4 regions of the Pseudomonas sp. NFACC46-3 genome follow, and region 1 is predicted to be linked to each of the others. Evidence: predicted binding sites of a transcription regulator. Region 1 holds the regulator's gene; each other region holds the start of a gene.

Region 1 (4,637 bases):
CGACCCACTTGAACCAGATCCTGTACAAGCACTCCAGCGAGCTGATCGGCCACGAAGAAGTCCAGCAACTCCTGCAAGTACTGGCCAAAGGCTCGCCGAAGCTGGCCGAAGAGCTGGTGCCGGGTGTGGTTTCGTTGTCGCAGTTGCTCAAGGTGCTGCAGGCGCTGTTGGCCGAACAGGTGCCCGTGCGCGACATACGCAGTATTGCCGAGGCTATCGCCAACAACGCTTCCAAGAGTCAAGATACCGCCGCCCTGGTGGCTGCGGTTCGGGTCGGCGTGTCCCGTGCAATCGTCCAAAGCATTGTAGGCACTGAGTCTGAGCTGCCTGTGATCACCTTGGAGCCAAGGTTGGAACAGATATTGCTCAATAGTCTGCAGAAGGCAGGACAAGGCTCGGAAGAGGGTGTTCTGCTGGAGCCAAGCATGGCCGAGAAGCTGCAGCGTTCGCTGATCGAAGCAGCCCAGCGGCAAGAGATGCAAGGCCAACCGGTGATCCTGCTGGTGGCCGGTCCGATTCGCGCGATGCTCTCGCGATTCGGGCGCCTCGCGGTTCCGGGGCTGCATGTGCTGGCGTACCAGGAAATACCGGACAACAAGCAAGTGACCATCGTTGCGACAGTAGGGCCCAACGGCTGAGGTAGTGGTTTATGCAAGTGAAGCGTTTTTTCGCCGCCGATATGCGTCAGGCCATGAAGCTGGTTCGTGACGAGCTGGGCGCTGAAGCGGCCATCATCGGTAATCGCCGGATCGCTGGCGGTGTCGAACTGACGGCTGCGCTGGATTATAAATTGTCGGCGCTGGCTCCCCGGGTTCCGAACATGGAACTTGAAGACGAGCTGCGCAAGACCCAATCGCGCATCGCCAGCGCCCAGGCCGAGCTGAGCCTGCGCAGCAGCGAAGGCGAGGGCGCGGCAGGCACCAATCGTCAATTGTTTGCCGGTCAGCCGCTGACGGCCGGCCTGCCTTTGACTGCTGCCGAACCGCTGATCGAGCAGGCCCACGCCGAACCGCGTCGTCCTGAGCCAGCGCCCGCAGCGCCTGCCCGGGGTGTCGATCCGCGGGCCCTGGATTCGATGCGCTTTGAACTCAACAGCCTGCGTGAGCTGATGGAAGTCCAGCTCGGCTCCCTGGCCTGGAACCAGCTGCAAGGCAGCCGTCCAGCCCAGGCCAACCTGTGGCGTCGCCTGCAACGCATCGGCCTGTCCGGCCCGTTGTCCCGGGACCTGCTGGCGCTGATCAATGATATCGAGGAGCCTCGTCAGGCCTGGCGCATGTTGCTGGCGCACTTGGCGCGGATGATCGCGACCCCGGAAGTCGAGCCGTTGGAAGAAGGCGGGGTAATCGCCATGGTCGGTCCTGCCGGCATGGGCAAGACCACCACCCTGGCCAAGCTCGCCGCCCGTTATGTACTCAAGTACGGCGCCCAGAGCATTGCCCTGGTGAGCATGGACAGTTTCCGTATCGGCGCCCAGGAACAACTCAAGACCCTCGGCCGGATCCTCAATGTGTCGGTGACCCATGTGGATCCGGGTCAGTCCCTGGCCCAGGCGCTGGAGCCGCTGCTGCGCAAACGCGTCGTGCTGATCGATACCGCAGGCCTGCAAGCCAGCGATCCAGCCCTGCGCATGCAGCTCGAAAGCCTGGCCGGACGCGGTATCAAGTCAAAAAATTATCTCGTATTGGCAACCACCAGCCAGAAACAGGTTCTAACCGCCGCATACCACAGCTACAAACGCTGCGGGCTGGCCGGCTGCATCCTGACTAAGCTGGACGAAACGGCAAGCCTGGGCGAGGTGTTGAGCCTGGCGATCGGTCATGAATTACCGGTGGCCTACCTGACCGACGGGCCGCGGATCCCGGATGATTTGCATCTGCCGCGCCGTCATCAACTGGTCAGTCGTGCCGTGAGTGTGCAAATGCAGGAAGAACCCAGCGAAGAAGCCATGGCTGATATGTTCGCTGATATCTACCACAGCCCGACCAAGCAGGTCGGCTGAGGTAATCATGAATATTTTTTGTACCTACATCGATGGTCTGCCATGCATTGTTCCGTATGTGAACGCGCAGCCAGTAATGTGGCCTCCGTCTAAGTAAGACAAGGTAAAGAACGAACATGGGCAGCATGCATCCCGTACAGGTGATCGCGGTGACCGGCGGCAAAGGTGGCGTCGGGAAGACTAACGTGTCAGTGAACTTGTCCCTGGCTCTGGCAGAGCTTGGCCGACGGGTCATGCTGCTGGACGCCGACCTGGGCCTGGCGAACGTCGACGTGTTGTTGGGGCTTACACCCAAACGCACGCTGGCGGACGTGATTGAAGGGCGCTGTGAGCTGCGTGACGTATTGTTGCAGGGGCCGGGCGGGATTCGCATCGTGCCGGCTGCCTCAGGCACCCAGAGCATGGTTCACCTGACCCCGGCCCAGCACGCGGGCCTGATCCAGGCTTTCAGCGACATCGGCGACAACCTCGATGTGCTGGTGATCGACACCGCAGCCGGTATCGGTGACTCGGTCGTCAGTTTTGTCCGCGCGGCCCAGGAAGTGCTGCTGGTGGTCTGCGACGAACCGACGTCCATCACCGACGCCTATGCCCTGATCAAGTTGCTTAACCGCGACTATGGCATGAACCGCTTCCGCGTCCTGGCCAACATGGCCCAGAGCCCGCAGGAAGGACGCAACCTGTTCGCCAAGTTGACAAAGGTCACGGATCGTTTCCTGGACGTCGCCCTACAATACGTCGGCGCAGTGCCTTACGACGAAAGCGTACGCAAGGCCGTCCAGAAGCAACGTGCCGTTTATGAAGCCTTTCCACGTTCCAAATGCGCGCTGGCGTTCAAGGCAATCGCCCAGAAGGTCGATACCTGGCCACTGCCGGCCAACCCTCGCGGGCATCTGGAATTTTTCGTCGAGCGTCTTGTGCAACAAACAGCAGGGCCCGTGCTATGACAGCCAGCGGTTACAACCATCTCTACAAAAAATCGGCACGGGACGCCCAATACGAATTGATCGAGCGTTACGCGCCACTGGTCAAGCGTATCGCCTATCACTTGCTGGCGCGGTTGCCGGCCAGTGTCCAGGTCGAGGACTTGATCCAGGCGGGCATGATCGGCCTGCTCGAAGTGTCGAACAAATACGACGCGAGCAAGGGCGCGAGTTTCGAGACGTATGCCGGTATTCGCATTCGCGGTGCGATGCTCGATGAAGTCCGCAAGGGCGATTGGGCGCCGCGTTCGGTACACCGCAATACCCGCATGGTCAGTGATGCAATTCGGGCAATTGAAGCTAAAACCGGGCGTGACGCTAAAGATCACGAGGTTGCGGCCGAACTCCAGTTGAGTCTCGACGATTATTACGGGATTTTGAACGATACCTTGGGCAGTCGCCTGTTCAGTTTCGACGACCTGTTGCAGGACGGCGAGCATGAAGGGCTGCACGAGGATAATGCAAGTGCTCACATGGAGCCGTCGCGTGACCTGGAAGATGAACGTTTCCAGAGCGCGCTGGCGGATGCGATTGCCAATCTGCCGGAGCGTGAGCGGCTGGTCTTGGCGCTGTACTACGACGAAGAGCTGAACCTCAAGGAAATCGGTGAGGTCCTGGGGGTCAGCGAATCGCGGGTCAGCCAGTTACACAGCCAGTGCGCGGCCCGTTTGCGGGGGCGTTTGGGGGAGTGGCGAGCGCGTTGACAGGCAGTGTGGGGACACTGCGAACGAGGCTGGCCTGGCAGGTGCTGTACCAGTCTCCATCCGTTGTGCTCCAGACCGTTGTCGAGTGTTGTGCCGGATTGATTGAAATGGCGCGTCCAGGTGCTGGGCGCGTTTAAGACTGCTTGGAGGTCGAATTGGACAAGAACATGAAAATCCTCATCGTTGATGACTTCTCAACGATGCGGCGGATCATAAAAAACCTGTTGCGTGACCTTGGGTTCACCAACACGGCCGAAGCAGATGACGGGACCACTGCGCTCCCGATGTTGCACAGTGGCAACTTCGATTTCCTGGTCACCGACTGGAACATGCCGGGCATGACCGGTATCGACCTGTTGCGCCAGGTGCGTGCCGACGAAAAACTCAAGCATCTGCCGGTGCTGATGGTCACTGCCGAAGCCAAGCGCGAGCAGATCATCGAAGCGGCCCAGGCCGGTGTAAACGGCTATGTGGTCAAACCCTTCACGGCCCAGGCGTTGAAAGAGAAGATCGAAAAAATCTTCGAACGCATCGGTTAACGGCGCCACGGGGGAGCTATGGATAACGAATCTTCAATGGGCGATTTCGAATCGACCCTGAAAAAACATGCCCGCGAACTGGTCGACAGCCTTGAAAAAGGTCGCTTTGGCGATGCGGTTCAAATGATCCATGAGCTCAACCAGACCCGTGACCGCGGTCTGTATCAGGAGGTGGGCAAGCTCACGCGTGAATTGCACAGCGCGATTGTCAATTTCCAGATCGACCCGAATATGCCGCAGGCCGAGGAAGTCTCGCAGATCACCGACGCCACCGAGCGTCTGGGTTATGTGGTCAAGCTGACCGAGGCTGCGGCCAACCGCACCATGGACCTGGTGGAAAGCGCAACGCCCCTGGTCAATGGCCTGAGCGACGAAGCCCAGGCCTTGAGCACCGACTGGGGTCGGTTCATGC
Region 2 (4,637 bases), on a different contig from region 1:
GTCGCCTGGAATCCAAGACCAAGCGCGGCTCGATCAAGGCCGGCCGCGGCAAGGTGGACTTCTAGCTTTTCTCCCGTTCCTGGCGATGCCTCGGCGCCTGTCGGTACAGATAGACGCTCAATGCCAACCCGCCCAGGGCCGCGAATGCGGCGAACAGAAAGATCGAGGCAAAGCCGAAGCCCGCAGCAATCGCACCGGCCAGCGGTCCGGTGATCCCCAGCGACAAATCAATGAACAGTGAATAAGCCCCCACCGCCGCCCCACGGCTGGAGGCCGGCACCAGGTTGACCGCTTCCACGCCCAGCGCCGGAAACACCAGGGAGAAGCCGAAACCGCTCAACGCCGCGCCCGCCAGGGCCCAGTGGGCATCCGGTGCGAGCCACAACAGCAACAGGCCCAGGGTTTCCACCGACAGGCAGGCAATGGCGACGCGGAAGCCGCCCATTCGGTTGATCAGGTTGCCAAAGAGCAAGCGCGCGCCGATGAAGCTGGCGCCGAACAGGCTCAGGCACAACACCGCGTTGTCCCAATGCTGGGTGGCGTAGTACAGGGTGATGAACGTGGCGATGGTGCCAAACCCGATGGAACCCAGGGCCAGGCCGCAGCCGTGCGGCAGGACGCGCCCCAGCACGTGCATGAACGGCAGGCGTTCGCCAGTGACGATGGGCGCGGCGGTTTTGCGCCAGGCCAATGCCAACCCCAGCAAACCGAGCAAGATAATGCTCACGCCCATGCTCCACAGCCCCAGCGCATTGACCAGCCACACTCCCAGCGGTGCGCCGATCGCCAGCGCGCCGTAACTGGCGATACCGTTCCAGGAAATCACCTTGGCGGTATTCGCCGCGCCGACCCGGCCGATGCCCCAGCCAATCGAACCGGAGCCCACCAGGCTTTCCGCGCTGCCGAGCACCAGACGACCGATCAGCAGGCTGATCAGGCTGAACGTGGGCAGGTGGGGCGTCCAGGCAGAGACCAGCATGAACACGCCGCTCAGCCCGCAGCCGGCGAGGCCGAACATCACCGCGCGCTTGCTCCCCAGGTTATCGATGATTCGCCCGGCGTAAGGACGACTGAGCAGGGTGGCCAGGTATTGCACGCTGATCACCAACCCGGCGATCACTGCGCCGAAGCCCAGTTCGCCGTGGACGAACCCGGGCAGCACGGCCAGGGGAATGCCGATATTCAGGTAGCCGATGAAGGTGAACAGGACGATGGAGACGACTTGCAGCGTGACCGCCAGGGGGCGCTGGGAATCTGACATGGGGTAAAGGTCCACGGAGCAGCAGGATAGATAGGCTGCTTATGATAACGGCGACCGTGGGGTCAGGGCGCAGAAAAGTAAAACTATTTGCCCAATGGTGGTTCAGTTGCCGCCCTCACCGCTGACCAGGCGTGTGGTAACCAGTGCGGCGATGGCGTTTTCTTCGCTGCCAAAGCGCGCCAGCAGGACCGCTTGTTTCTCGGCAGGAAGGCGGGTCCAGATCTCGACCATTTTTTCGGCAGTGCCGATCAGTACGCTGGCCTGGGCTTCGCTGAATGGAGGGGTGTCATCGGTCATGGAGGGCTCGGGGTTCAGGCGGTGTGGAAAGCGCATCTTAGCGCTTTCCACACGGTCTGGTGGTGCGGGTCAATCAGTCTTCGCTGTCGGCCTGGCGGCGTTCAGTGGCTTCTTTTGGCTCGGGTTGCTGGGCGTCTGCTTGCCCCCCGGCTTGTAGCGTGGTCGTCTGCTCAGTGTCGTGCAGGCTTGGGAAGGGGAGATTAGGGATCTCGTGCATATCGCGCTCCTCGCAAGGTCTGTGGATAGATCTGGTAGATCCGCGCTTTTACAAAGCCTGGGCAGGATACAGCAGGAGAAATGACAAAAAGACTTTTAAATCCCGTCGGGCCGACAAAAGGGATTGTCTAGACACGTCATGTTCAATAGTCACCTCGCTTGCGAAATGCCCAGCGGCCGGCAATCAGCGTGAAGGTTGCCACCAGTGCCACCAGGATCCAGAAGCCTTCGGGATCGCTGGCAAGCGGCACGCCACCGACGTTCATGCCAAAGAAACCGGCAATGATGTTGATGGGCAATGCCAATACCGTGACCACCGTCAGGGTGAACAGGGTGCGGTTGCTTTGTTCGTTGAGATTGGCGGCGATTTCTTCCTGGAGCAGCTTGATCCGTTCACTCAACGCGGTGAGGTCGTTGATGATCAGGGCGAATTCCTCGGTGGATTTGCGCAGCTCCTTGACGTCTTCTTTCTGCAACCATTGCGGCGGGCGGTTGAGCAGACGTAGCAATGAACCCGGCTCCAGGGCCAGCAAGCGCTGCAAGCGCACCAGCACCCGGCGGTTGCTGCCCAGCTCGGCGCGGTTGGTGGACAGCCGCGAGGACAGCAATTGATCTTCGACCTGGTCGACGCTCAGGCTGGTCTTGCGCACGATCTGGGTCAGCACTTCGCCCTGGTCGCGCAGCAAGTGCACGAGTAATTCCACTGGCGAGCGAAAGCACTCGCCGGCCTTCACCGACGAGCGCAGCTTGTCGACCGAGTGCAAGGGTTGCAGGCGCGCGCTGACGATCAATCGGCTGTGCACGCAAACCCACAATGTGGAGACATCCGAGGACACCATGTTGCTGAGGTTGAACACGACATCGTTCACCACGGCCAGCAACGCCGAGTCGACATGCTCGATGCGGGTCGAGCGCGAGCCTTCGTGCAAGGCTTCGAAAAATTCCTGGGGCAGGGCCAGGTGACCTTTCATCCAGCGCTCGCACGCAGCGTGGGCCAGGTTCAGGTGCAGCCAGAGGAACTCATCCGAGTCTTGCGGGTGTTGCAGGCTCCGTAAGGCCTGGGCCGAATCGATTTCCTGCCCGCGTTCGCCGGGGCGGAAACGGAACCCGTAAAGCAGGCCGAACAGGTCCGGATCACGGTGGCTTTGATCAAGGCTGTGGTTCATGAAGTCTCGCTGGCGGGAAGTGCCTGTCGCGGCTACAGGTTCACTTGAACGCCATCTTCGCAAGCTTTCTTGATGGTTTTGTGACAGTCCCATCCGCACCGCCAAGCTGGCGCTACCGGCAGTCGCCAAGTTTCAAGAATGCCCCGGGCAGGCCGATGTCGTGTACATATCCCCCGTATTCGGTGTGTTGCGGATATGGGGGCGGGACATCGTTCCTGTTCCTCTTGCTTAGAGATTGCTCCCCATGATTCTACAAAAATCCCTTCGAGCCCAGATTCTCGCCCTGTTGAGCGGCAGCCTGCTGGCGATGTTGCTGATCGCCCTGGCGTCCTTTCATTTCCTTTCCAATGGTGTCCAGAACTATCGCAACCTGATCGATGGACCGTTGCGTGCCTCGCAATTGATCGACGAGGCCAACCTGCAGTTCAAGGTGCAGGTGCAGGAATGGAAAAACGTCCTGCTGCGCGGCAAGCAGCCGGCGGACCTGGATAAATACTGGAAGCAGTTCGAGGAACGTCAGCGTGAGGTCCAAGACATCCTTGGCCAATTGAGCGGGCGTGAAGGTGTGCCGGCGCCAATCAAGACCCGCATCGTGGCCCTGCGCGATGAACATCGTCAGTTGGGCGCTGCCTACCAAAAGGGCCGTGACGCATTTGTCGCCTCCGGTGGCGATTCGGCGGCGGGCGATGCGGCGGTCAAGGGCGTGGACCGTGCGGCCAGTGAGCAAATGAGTGCGCTGGTGGTGGAGCTGCGCAAGCTGGCCACCGAGCAATCGACGCTGATCAGTGCCGGCGCCGATCGCACGATTATGCTGGGCACCGTGATCATGCTGGTGTCGGGTGTGCTGATTGGGCTGTTCAGCCTGTGGCTGGTCAATCGCAACCTGGTTCAACCGATCCGTAACCTGATCGACTACGTGACCCGACTCAGCCATGGGCGTTTCGCCGAGCGTGTGACAAGCAACCGTCAGGACGAGTTGGGCAATCTGGCGGTAGCGGCCAACACATTGCGCGATTTCCTTGCCGAAACCTTTACCCGCCTGCAACGCAGTGCCACGGAACTGGACAGTGCCAGCGGTGAGCTCAATGCCATCGCCAGCCTGATGAGCCAGGGCACCAGCGAGCAATTCGAACGCACCGATCAGGTGGCGACGGCGATGAACGAAATGTCCGCCACAGCCCAGGAAGTGGCCCGCCATGCGGCTGACGCTGCAAGGGCGGCCGATGACGCCGATCAATCGGCGCAGCAGGGCGAGAAGGTCATGCAAGGGACCATTCACACCATCACCCGGATGCGCGGCGAGATCGCCAACACGGCCACGGTCATCCGTCAGTTGGAAACCGACAGCGGGCGCATCGGCAAGGTGCTGGAGGTGATCCGCGGGATCGCCGAACAGACCAACCTGCTGGCCCTCAATGCTGCCATCGAAGCGGCGCGAGCCGGGGAGGCGGGGCGCGGTTTCGCGGTGGTCGCCGATGAGGTCCGCAGCCTGGCCCAGCGTACGGCTTCGTCAATCATCGAGATCAACCAGATTATCCAGACTGTACAAACGGGAGCGGTGGACGCGGCCCACGCCATTGAAAGTGGGCAATCGCGCAGCGAAGAAAGTGTGGAGCAAGTGACCCAGGCCGGTGTGATGCTCGAACGCATCACCCAGGCTGTCGAAGCGATTCGTGACATGAACCGCCAGATCGCCA
Region 3 (4,637 bases), on a different contig from region 1:
AACCTTGCCACCCGGCGTGCTGCGGGTGAGTTTGTCGCATTCCTCCTGGCAGATCTGGGCAAAACGTTCGGTGTAGCTGGTCATGTACTGCTTGGGGTCGGTGCCGGGAATCGGTTGGTAATTCTGATCGAACAGGTTCAGGCCTTCACCTTGCAGCGCCTCCAGGCGAACCTGGAGCGTGTCGCGGCACTCGCTGGCGCGGGTGATGGCGGCGTCCAGCTTGCCGTGGCCGAGCACGAAGCGACCCAGCAGGGCCTGGACCTTTTCGGCCACGCCGGACAGGTCGCGGGTGGCCGTTGCCGAATGCTGCATGCGCTGGTCGATCAACTGGCTGTCGGCGTGGATCTGAGTGACTCGGTCGTTGATCCCCGTGTTGCTGTCGGCGAACTGCTGGATATGGGTCGCGATGTCCGCCAGCTTGCCGTTGGTGGATTCGAAATCGCCGATCATGCTCTCAAAATGGCCGGAGGCGCGCTCCACCACTTTCTGGGTTTCCCGGGCGCTATGGCTGATCTGGGTGGTCTGTTCGTGGGTGGAGCTGACTTCCTCGAGCATGGCGTCGATGTTGCGTGAGATGTCATCGGTGGCCCGGCTGACGTTTTGTGCCAGGGTCCGCACTTCATCGGCGACCACCGCGAAGCCCCGACCGCTTTCGCCGGCCCGGGCGGCTTCGATGGCGGCATTGAGGGCCAGCAGGTTGGTCTGGGCAGAGATCTGCTGGATCAACCCGACAATCGACTTGATGCTTGAGGAACGCTGGTTCAAGGCGCTCACCAGCGTGGCAAATTCACCGAGGCTGCTGGAGATTTCGCTGATGTTGCCGGTCACTTCCAGCAGCTCGGCGTAGGAGTCGCGGGCCATGCTCAGGTTCTGGGCGGTGGTGCTGGAAATGCCCTGGGTCTGGCGCGAGACTTCTTCGATGCGGCCCACGGCGGTGTTGCTCTGGTCCATGACTTCCTTGGCGAAGCGAGCCTGGTGGGTGGCACTGTCGCTGGAGTCGCTGATGTTCTTCAACGAGCGGGCCGATTCGACGGCGATGTGCACGGTCAGTGCCTGGACGTTGCTGATGATCTCCCGCTGCTTGGCCAGGAAACGGTTGCAAGTGCCGGCCAGCACGCGGATTTCGTCGTGAGTCACCAGCGGCAGGTCCTTGGACAGGTCACCTTCGCCATTGGCGATCTCTTCCAGGGCCTTGGTCATGGCGATGACGGGGCGCACGATGAGGTGACGGAAATACCAGACCATGAAGCTGATCATGCACAGCGTCAGGAACGCGCCGAAGAGCAGGGCATGGGTGAGGCTGTCAAGCCGACCCTCGATCTGCCCAAGCAAGGCGCCGTCCAACTGCGCATTGCGCAACTGCAGCACGATCTCGGCGCGGGCGCTGAGGGCCACCCAGTACAGCAAGCCACTGACCAGCACCAACAGGAAAAGGCTCGATAGTTTTTTGGTGAGGGTATCGAAAAACCGCATCTCGATAGACTCGTACAAGGCCTTTAACGTCTGCATGCCGCTGCTCCTGGGCAAAAAAATCTCTCAATGGAATACATTCGACCGCGAGCGCCAAAGCTTTAGGGGCGGATAGGGCTATTTGATATCACCCTGGAGACTCTGCTGCTCTTCAGCCTGCCATGACGATGGGATAGAGATGTCAATACCTGTTGGAGCGAATTAGACGAAAGTCGTACTAGCGCCTTGCCTGACGACTGCTACGGTTTGAAGTGCAAAACAATAAAAACAACACGGGAGGACACCTCCATGTCCACTGAAAAGCAACAGGCTGCGCGTGCCTACTGGACGGAAAACCTACGCTGGATGCTGGTCTTGCTGGCTATCTGGTTCCTGGTGTCGTTCGGCTTCGGCATTTTGCTGGTTGATGCACTCAACACCATCAGTTTCTTCGGTACACCCTTGGGGTTCTGGTTTGCCCAGCAGGGTTCCATCTACGTCTTTGTGCTCGAGATTTTCTTCTATGTCTGGAAGATGAATCAGCTTGATCGCAAATATGACGTCCACGAAGACTGAGGGCGGCGCACATGGACACAAAAACCCTGATTTATCTGGTCGTAGGCGCCTCCTTCGCGTTGTACATCGCGATTGCAATCTGGACGCGTGCCGGTTCCACCAGCGAGTACTACGTCGCCAGCAAGGGCGTGCATCCGGTACTCAACGGCATGGCCACCGGTGCTGACTGGATGTCGGCGGCTTCGTTCATCTCCATGGCCGGGATCATTGCCTTCGCCGGTTATGACGGTTCCGTCTACCTGATGGGCTGGACCGGGGGCTATGTGCTGTTGGCGATGTGCCTGGCGCCGTACCTGCGAAAATTTGGCAAGTTCACCGTACCCGAGTTCGTCGGGGCTCGTTATTACTCGCAGACGGCGCGGGTAGTGGCGGTGATCTGCGTGATCTTCATTTCCTTCACCTATGTGGCGGGACAGATGCGCGGTGTCGGGATCGTCTTTTCCCGTTACCTGGAAGTGGATATCAACGTCGGTGTCATGATCGGCATGGCCATCGTATTCTTTTATTCGGTGTTGGGCGGCATGAAGGGCATCACCTACACCCAGGTGGCGCAGTATTGCGTGATGATTTTCGCCTACATGGTGCCGGCGATTTTCATCTCGATAATGATCACCGGCAACCCAATACCGCAGTTGGGCTTTATCAGCGAAGTGGGCGGTTCGGGGCAGAGCGTGATCGAGCGGCTCAACGGCCTGGGTGCCGAGTTGGGCTTCAGCGCCTATACCGATGGCACCAAGTCGACCATGGATGTGTTCTTCATCACCATGGCGCTGATGGTCGGTACTGCGGGCCTGCCCCATGTGATCGTGCGTTTTTTTACCACGCCGACCGTACGTGATGCCCGCAAGTCAGCAGGCTACGCATTGCTGTTCATCGCCATTCTCTACACCACCGCGCCGGCCGTGGCGGCCTTCGCACGTACCAATCTGCTGACCTCCATTCCCAACGTCAGTTATGCCACCGCGCCAGCCTGGTTCAAAGCCTGGGAAAACTCCGGACTGATTGCGTGGGCGGACAAGAACAACGACGGCATCATCCAGTACAGCCCGGGTGCGGCCCTGGTCGGGGCGCCGAGTTTTACTGATGAGCGCGGGGCGCATGAGCAGCGATTGCTCAAGAACCAGCTCTCGCCAGTGGCCAACGAACTCTACGTCGATAACGACATCATGGTGTTGGCCAACCCCGAAATTGCTGGCCTGCCGGGCTGGGTGATCGCATTGATCGCTGCCGGTGGCCTGGCGGCGGCGCTTTCCACGGCTGCGGGGCTGTTGCTGGTGATCTCCACCTCGGTCTCACATGATTTGCTCAAGAGCAACATCATGCCCAGGATCAACGAGAAGCAGGAGTTGCTCGCGGCACGCATTGCCGCCGGTGTGGCGGTGCTGATTGCCGGATTGTTTGGCATTTATCCACCCGCGTTCGTCGCCCAGGTGGTTGCGTTCGCCTTCGGGTTGGCGGCGTCTTCCTTCTTTCCGGTCATTGTCATGGGGATCTTCTCCAAACGCATGAACCGCGAAGGCGCGATCGCCGGGATGATTGTCGGGCTGACCTTCACATTCACCTACATCGTCTACTTCAAGTTCATCAACCCGACGATGAACACGGCTGAACATTGGTGGCTGGGTGTTTCCCCTGAAGGTATCGGCACGTTGGGGATGGTCTTCAACTTCCTGGCCGCGGTGGTGGTGTCGCGCTTTACCGCGCCGCCACCGGAGCACATCCAGCACCTGGTCGAAGACATTCGCGTACCGAGAGGAGCCGGTGCTGCCATCGACCACTGACCACTGATCAGCCCAAGACTGGGAGAGGGAAACAAACGAGGGCGCCGGACTCATCATCCGGCGCCCTCGTTTGTGCGCAGAGTCAAGCGGGGTGATGTTAGAAAGATTTACTGGGAATCATTCTCAAAGTATATTCCCTCTCATTTCCAACCCTCTGTGAGTGCGCGTCTTGAATCGTTCCACCCCTCTCGCTAATCGCAACGTCTTCATCAAGTGTGTATTGCCGACATTGTCTTACTGCTTCATCGCAAGCCCGGTGTGGGCGCAGGCCGCTCTCGAACTGCCGGCCACGGACATCCAGGGCAGTCGCGTCACTCAGGACGAGGGCTATACGACGTCGCAAGCCAGCACGGCGAGCAAGAGCGATGTACCGATCAAGGAAGAGGCGCAATCGATCAACGTGGTGACCCAGCAGACCCTGGCCGACTATCAGGTGCGCTCGCTGGCCGATGCGATGAAGTTCGTCAGCGGCGTCAGCCAGGGCAATACCCTCGGCGGCTCGAGGGATTCGCTGGTCAAGCGCGGGTTCGGCACCAACGACGACGGCTCGATCCTGCGCGACGGCGTGCGTTCGAACCTGGGCCACAACTTCAGCGCCACCACCGACCGCGTCGAAGTGCTCAAGGGCCCGGCCTCGATGTTGTACGGCGCGCTGGAGCCCGGCGGCCTGGTCAACGTCATCAGCAAGAAACCGGAATACACGCAAAGCACCACGCTGAGCGGCTCGGCCTACAGCGAAGGCGGCGGCACCATGGCCTTGGACACCACCGGGCCATTGGGAGACACCGGCCTGGCCTATCGCTTGATTGCCGAGCGTGGTCACGAGGATTA
Region 4 (4,637 bases), on a different contig from region 1:
ATGCTCAGGTTTAATCGTCCCCGATTCGATTCCACTGAAAGCCATAACTAGCTGATTTGTTTATAGTTACTAGTTGGGGTACGCCGAATTTTCCAGCGAACTCCAGACCCGCAGAAAACCTAGCCTCGCCGAAAGCTACCGTTCGTCTGGTGCCGGCACCATACAAAACGAAGCCCTCGTAGAAATGCGGGGGCTTTGTTGTTTCTGGAGGTTGAACCTTCCCAGGAGCTAGATAAGACCGATATCGCCTTAATCAGCATCCACAGACCAAACCTTTCCTGCGCTCCTACCCGTTACAATTTCACGTCAGGACAATGTTGACGGTCTCTTACACCGACCTATAATGCCCCCCAACACACCCGCCAAGCCTAGGTTGACCCAGTCAGCAAGCTCAAATCGTGCGGGTTTTTTTTGCCTGGAGAAAACTACATGAGGCCCTTCGACAAGCCGGCTCTCAGCGTAGAACAGCAATTGGAACTGCTAAAGCAACGAGGTTTGCACATCGCCAACGATGATCGAGCCATGCGTTTTCTCGAAGTGGTCACGCTGTTTCGCCTGAGTCCCTACATGCGCCCCTTTCAGGAGCTAGACCCTGAACATCCTTTCAAGCCCGGCAGCACACTGAAGGCAATCGTCGATATTTACCGCTTCGATGGTACGTTGCGGCGCGTCACCATGGATGCCATCGAACGTGTCGAAGTCGCCATACGAGCGACTATCAGCAATCATATGTGCCCCAAGTACGGGCCTGACTGGATAGCTGACGCGTCCGTCTTCTCCTCGTCATACTCACACACCGATTTGTTGCGTCCATTGCGGGAGCAAATGAATAAGGAGCGCAGTAAACTCAAACGTGATGTCGACCGCATCAGAAAGGGCCGACAAGCCGATGGGCTCCAGCAACAGCGGATCGAAAACCGCATGCGTGACAACTATTTCCGATACTACGGTGCAACCTATGCCCACCCGGAGTTGCCGCCCGCTTGGGCGGTCCTGGAAGAACTCAGCCTTGGGACGGTATCTACCCTCTTCAATGCCATAGGCAAAAGCGCCGACAAGAAAGCTATCGCCACCAGATTCAGCCTGCCCTTCGAAGTACTGGCCTCCTGGCTACACACGCTGACCTTCATTCGCAACTGCTGTGCCCACCACTCACGGCTATGGAACCGAGAGCTCTCGATTCGACCATCCTTACCTAAAGAATGGGCCATTCCCACGGCCCCCGCCGACCAGCCTCAGCCCAAACAGCGGCTATACGTCGTATTGACGATGCTGGCCTACCTAACCGACCTGATCAGCCCTGACAGCCAGTGGAAGCTTCGCCTGGCCGAAATCATGGATCAGCAGGAACTGGATTATTTGAGGCTCATGGGATTTCCAAATGATTGGAAAGATCAACAGCAATGGCGCCTAGCGTAGAGAAACTAGAAGCAGACTGCGGTTAATTCCCTGCTTCATCATTCCAGCCAAAAATCGTGGTCTGTCCCCTCGAATCACTGATCGGGGTACGGCAAATTTTCCACCGACGTCTAAACCCGCAGGAAACCTGGCCTCGCCAAAAGCTACCGTTCGTCTGGTGCCGCACCATACAAAACAAAGCCCTCGCAGAAATGCGGGGGGCTTTGTCGCTGGGTTGATCGCAGGAGCAGATAAGCAGGCAGGGCAGGTACCCTTTCACCCTCCGTTCGGGTGAAGGGGTAAGCTGCTACTCTGAACCTCTCGCAACCCGACTCGATCATAAAGAATAGTGTTGAGCAGAAAGTTAAGAATCAAACTGAAAGTAGAATTGGAAGCATTGAAAGTGAGGAATACCGATATGGCAAACGAACGCGCGACCAGTGTTTGGGAAGCGTTGGTTGACACGCCAGAAGAAGCCGAGAACCTTAGAGTCCGCTCCCAAGTTATGCGAGCTATCGCCTTGGTCGTAAAGGCATGGGACGTCTCGCAAGCCGAAGCGGCTCGCCGGCTGCATGTTACGCAGCCACGGCTCAACGATCTGCTGAAGGGGAAGGTTGATAAGTTTTCCCTGGATGCGCTGGTGAATCTGTTAGCCGGTGCAGATTTGAAAATAGAAATCAGCGTTACCGCCAAAGCCGCCTGAACCGGGGGCGCTGTGTCTAGTCCTGAAACAGGTGCAAACCTATTTCAGGACTAGACAAATCACTGTAATGACATTGGTCTTTACAGTGAGCTAAACACCTCATTGGAGCAAGCCTGGAAAACGGCTTGGTTCCGTCAGAGGTCATTCTCAGAGCGCAAAGCAGATCCCATGTGAGCGACTCATGAGCCCAACCGATACGTGGACTGCACCAACCCCGAGGGAAAGCAGCGACTAGACACCAATTTCAATTCAACGTCCTGCTGAATGGCACCGAACAGCGACCTGCCCGCCCCGATCAGCACAGGAACAGTGGTAATCACCATGTCGGCGACTAATCCATCGCGCAGGAATGACTGCACGACCTGCCCTCCGTCGACATAGACACGATGCAAACCCTGGCTCGTCAGTTCCTCCATCACGTCCCTGGGTGAGAGGTTGGAGAAACGTACCTTGCCCTTCAGCGCCTCAGGCACCGGCGAATCCGCCAGCCGTTCCGACAACACCACCACGGGTCGTTCATAGAACCAAGTATCAAAGGTCAGTACCTTCTCGTAGCTTCCTCGCCCCATCACAATCACGTCTTTATCGGCGATGAAGTCTGAGTAGCCATGGTCCTCGGTTGGATCGTCGCGCTGCAAAAGCCAGTCGATGTCACCATCGGGCCTGGCGATGAAACCATCTAGGCTGGTGGCTATGAAAACATGGGCAGTGGCCATCAGGGTCTCCTTGAGAGGTATGTCGATGCATGACCGGAAGCACGAAATTATTGCTCACCCATAAAAATACCTAAACCGCCTCCGCCAGCATCGCGCCACGATTGCAGCCTTCTCACCCGCCCGCTACTCTCCATCTGTCGCTGCAAATTCAGCGACCGGGCGTAGGAAACCCGAAGTAAATCAAGGCGCATCAGCTGCGCCTCGCTTACTATTGCAGGCGCTTTTTCTGTGTCTGCGATATGCGTTATGGCGGCTGTGCGCGGGACACCTTCGGGTGTGCCGGGTGCCTTGATTCCCGGTTTTCCTACCCCGTGCATGGCCGCCACCCCATCCCGTAGGAAAGGACGGTTGCGGCTCTCACAGTCAAGGAGCCAGACAATGCCAAACCAGCAAGACCTCAAAACCCCAGGCCTAACCCCCTTCTGCTACCACTCCGACCGCCCTTTATTCCGCGTCAACAGCGGCATACCCATCGGCGAAGCCCTGTCCCACGCTTCCGATCTGCTCCACGTCGCCAAGGTCCTGGCCGAGGACGCGGCGATGATTCGCGGTACGGATCGGTATGCCTGGGCTTCGTGTTATTTGCAGGATATGAGCAAGGCCGTCATCGATGACGTGGTGAAGGTGCTTGAGGCGCCGGGGAGTAAGTCGGCTTAAGAGTTGCAAACCCAATGCTGCTCACGAGCGGGGCAGCCTTGGATTTTATCTGCCGGAGCAGATTAAAGAAGGGCTGCTTCACGCCCATCATCGGGGATAAATCCCTCGCCACAGGTTCACTCTGTCCCAGGCCCAAACAGTTGGCGCTGTATTCATCTAATCATTTCCCCCGCCGATAGCCTCAGATAAGAGCCTGGGCTCCCCCAAGGCTCTGCTGGCGCTCGACTACACTTCCCAGAATTCCCCCGCTCCAGGAGCAGTAAGCGATGAAGATCCGCACCAAAGTCATAGGCTCGGGGTTGGTCAGTCTTTCTTTTGCGCTATTGCTCGGCGGTATAGGGCTGTGGGGTTATCACTCCATGACCGAGGCCCTGGTGCAGAACGAGACCAGTATTTCGGCCATGCGCAAGCACATGGAGGCGGACATGATGCACGACGCCATTCGTGCCGATGTGTTGGCCGCATTGCTGGTGGCACCGGGGGACACTCAGGCGGCCAAGGAGGTGACGGAGGCATTCGATGAGCATACGCAGCGGATGCGCAAGGTTATCGCCGAAAACGCCGAGGCCAAGTTACCGGGGGATGTCGCCAAGGCGATTGGCGAGCTTAAACCACAGGTCGAAACCTATATCGACAAAGCCAAGCAAATAATCGGCAAGGCACTGAGCGGTGCCCAGGATGGCCAGGCGTTGCGGGCGGAGTTCGACGGGGCGTTTTCGGCGTTGGAGGAGCGCAACGAGGCAGTGAGTGAGCTGATCGAGAACCAGGCGCAATCCTCGCGTGAGCATCAGGACCACAGCATTCACACCTCGGAGCGCTGGCTGATCGCGACACTACTGGCCACTTGCGTGGCGCTGGCGCTGTTGTCGTGGAGCCTGCTCAAGGCTGTGCTGACGCCACTGAACAAGATCATCCTCAATGCCCAGGCGATGTCCCAAGGGGATTTGCAGCGCTCGATGGGGGCTCAGAGCAAGGATGAGTTGGGTCAGTTGCAAGGTGTGATCGAGCAGATGCAGACCAATCTGCGACAGATGATCGCCACGATCCGCGGCCAGAGCGATGAGTTGCACGGCACGTCCCGGCATCTGGGCGATACGGCGCGACAGATTGTGTCCAGCGCCGATCAGCAGGCCCAGAGCGCAACCAGCATGGCGGCGAGCATG

The links. Region 1 encodes FliA, which starts transcription of late flagellar genes. Its sites were predicted from a motif close to CTAAAGTTTNNNNNNNNNNNGCCGNTAA; they were not measured.
Positions count from the first base shown of each region.
Region 2: BM300_RS06245 (methyl-accepting chemotaxis protein) is a predicted target of FliA. The motif match lies at 3,072-3,099, and genes of this name have one in related genera.
Region 3: BM300_RS10745 (methyl-accepting chemotaxis protein) is a predicted target of FliA. The motif match lies at 1,548-1,575, and genes of this name have one in related genera.
Region 4: BM300_RS12745 (methyl-accepting chemotaxis protein) is a predicted target of FliA. The motif match lies at 3,537-3,564, and genes of this name have one in related genera.

Region 1 is NZ_FOTH01000030.1:48,595-53,231, forward strand. Features, by position in the region: gene flhA (flagellar biosynthesis protein FlhA) at 1-638, shown strand, start outside; gene flhF (flagellar biosynthesis GTPase FlhF) at 650-1,999, shown strand; gene fleN (flagellar synthesis regulator FleN) at 2,116-2,946, shown strand; gene fliA (RNA polymerase sigma factor FliA) at 2,943-3,686, shown strand; gene BM300_RS24015 (chemotaxis response regulator CheY) at 3,854-4,225, shown strand; gene BM300_RS24020 (protein phosphatase CheZ) at 4,244-4,637, shown strand, end outside.
Region 2 is NZ_FOTH01000003.1:158,312-162,948, reverse strand. Features, by position in the region: gene arfB (alternative ribosome rescue aminoacyl-tRNA hydrolase ArfB) at 1-65, shown strand, start outside; gene BM300_RS06260 (MFS transporter) at 62-1,261, opposite strand; gene BM300_RS06255 (hypothetical protein) at 1,364-1,594, opposite strand; gene BM300_RS30995 (hypothetical protein) at 1,632-1,775, opposite strand; gene BM300_RS06250 (transporter) at 1,918-2,940, opposite strand; gene BM300_RS06245 (methyl-accepting chemotaxis protein) at 3,185-4,637, shown strand, end outside.
Region 3 is NZ_FOTH01000007.1:183,659-188,295, reverse strand. Features, by position in the region: gene BM300_RS10745 (methyl-accepting chemotaxis protein) at 1-1,509, opposite strand, end outside; gene BM300_RS10740 (DUF4212 domain-containing protein) at 1,759-2,025, shown strand; gene BM300_RS10735 (sodium:solute symporter family protein) at 2,037-3,806, shown strand; gene BM300_RS10730 (TonB-dependent siderophore receptor) at 3,976-4,637, shown strand, end outside.
Region 4 is NZ_FOTH01000010.1:60,196-64,832, forward strand. Features, by position in the region: gene BM300_RS12725 (Abi family protein) at 430-1,419, shown strand; gene BM300_RS12730 (helix-turn-helix domain-containing protein) at 1,817-2,101, shown strand; gene BM300_RS12735 (dihydrofolate reductase family protein) at 2,281-2,817, opposite strand; gene BM300_RS12740 (DUF3077 domain-containing protein) at 3,196-3,474, shown strand; gene BM300_RS12745 (methyl-accepting chemotaxis protein) at 3,741-4,637, shown strand, end outside.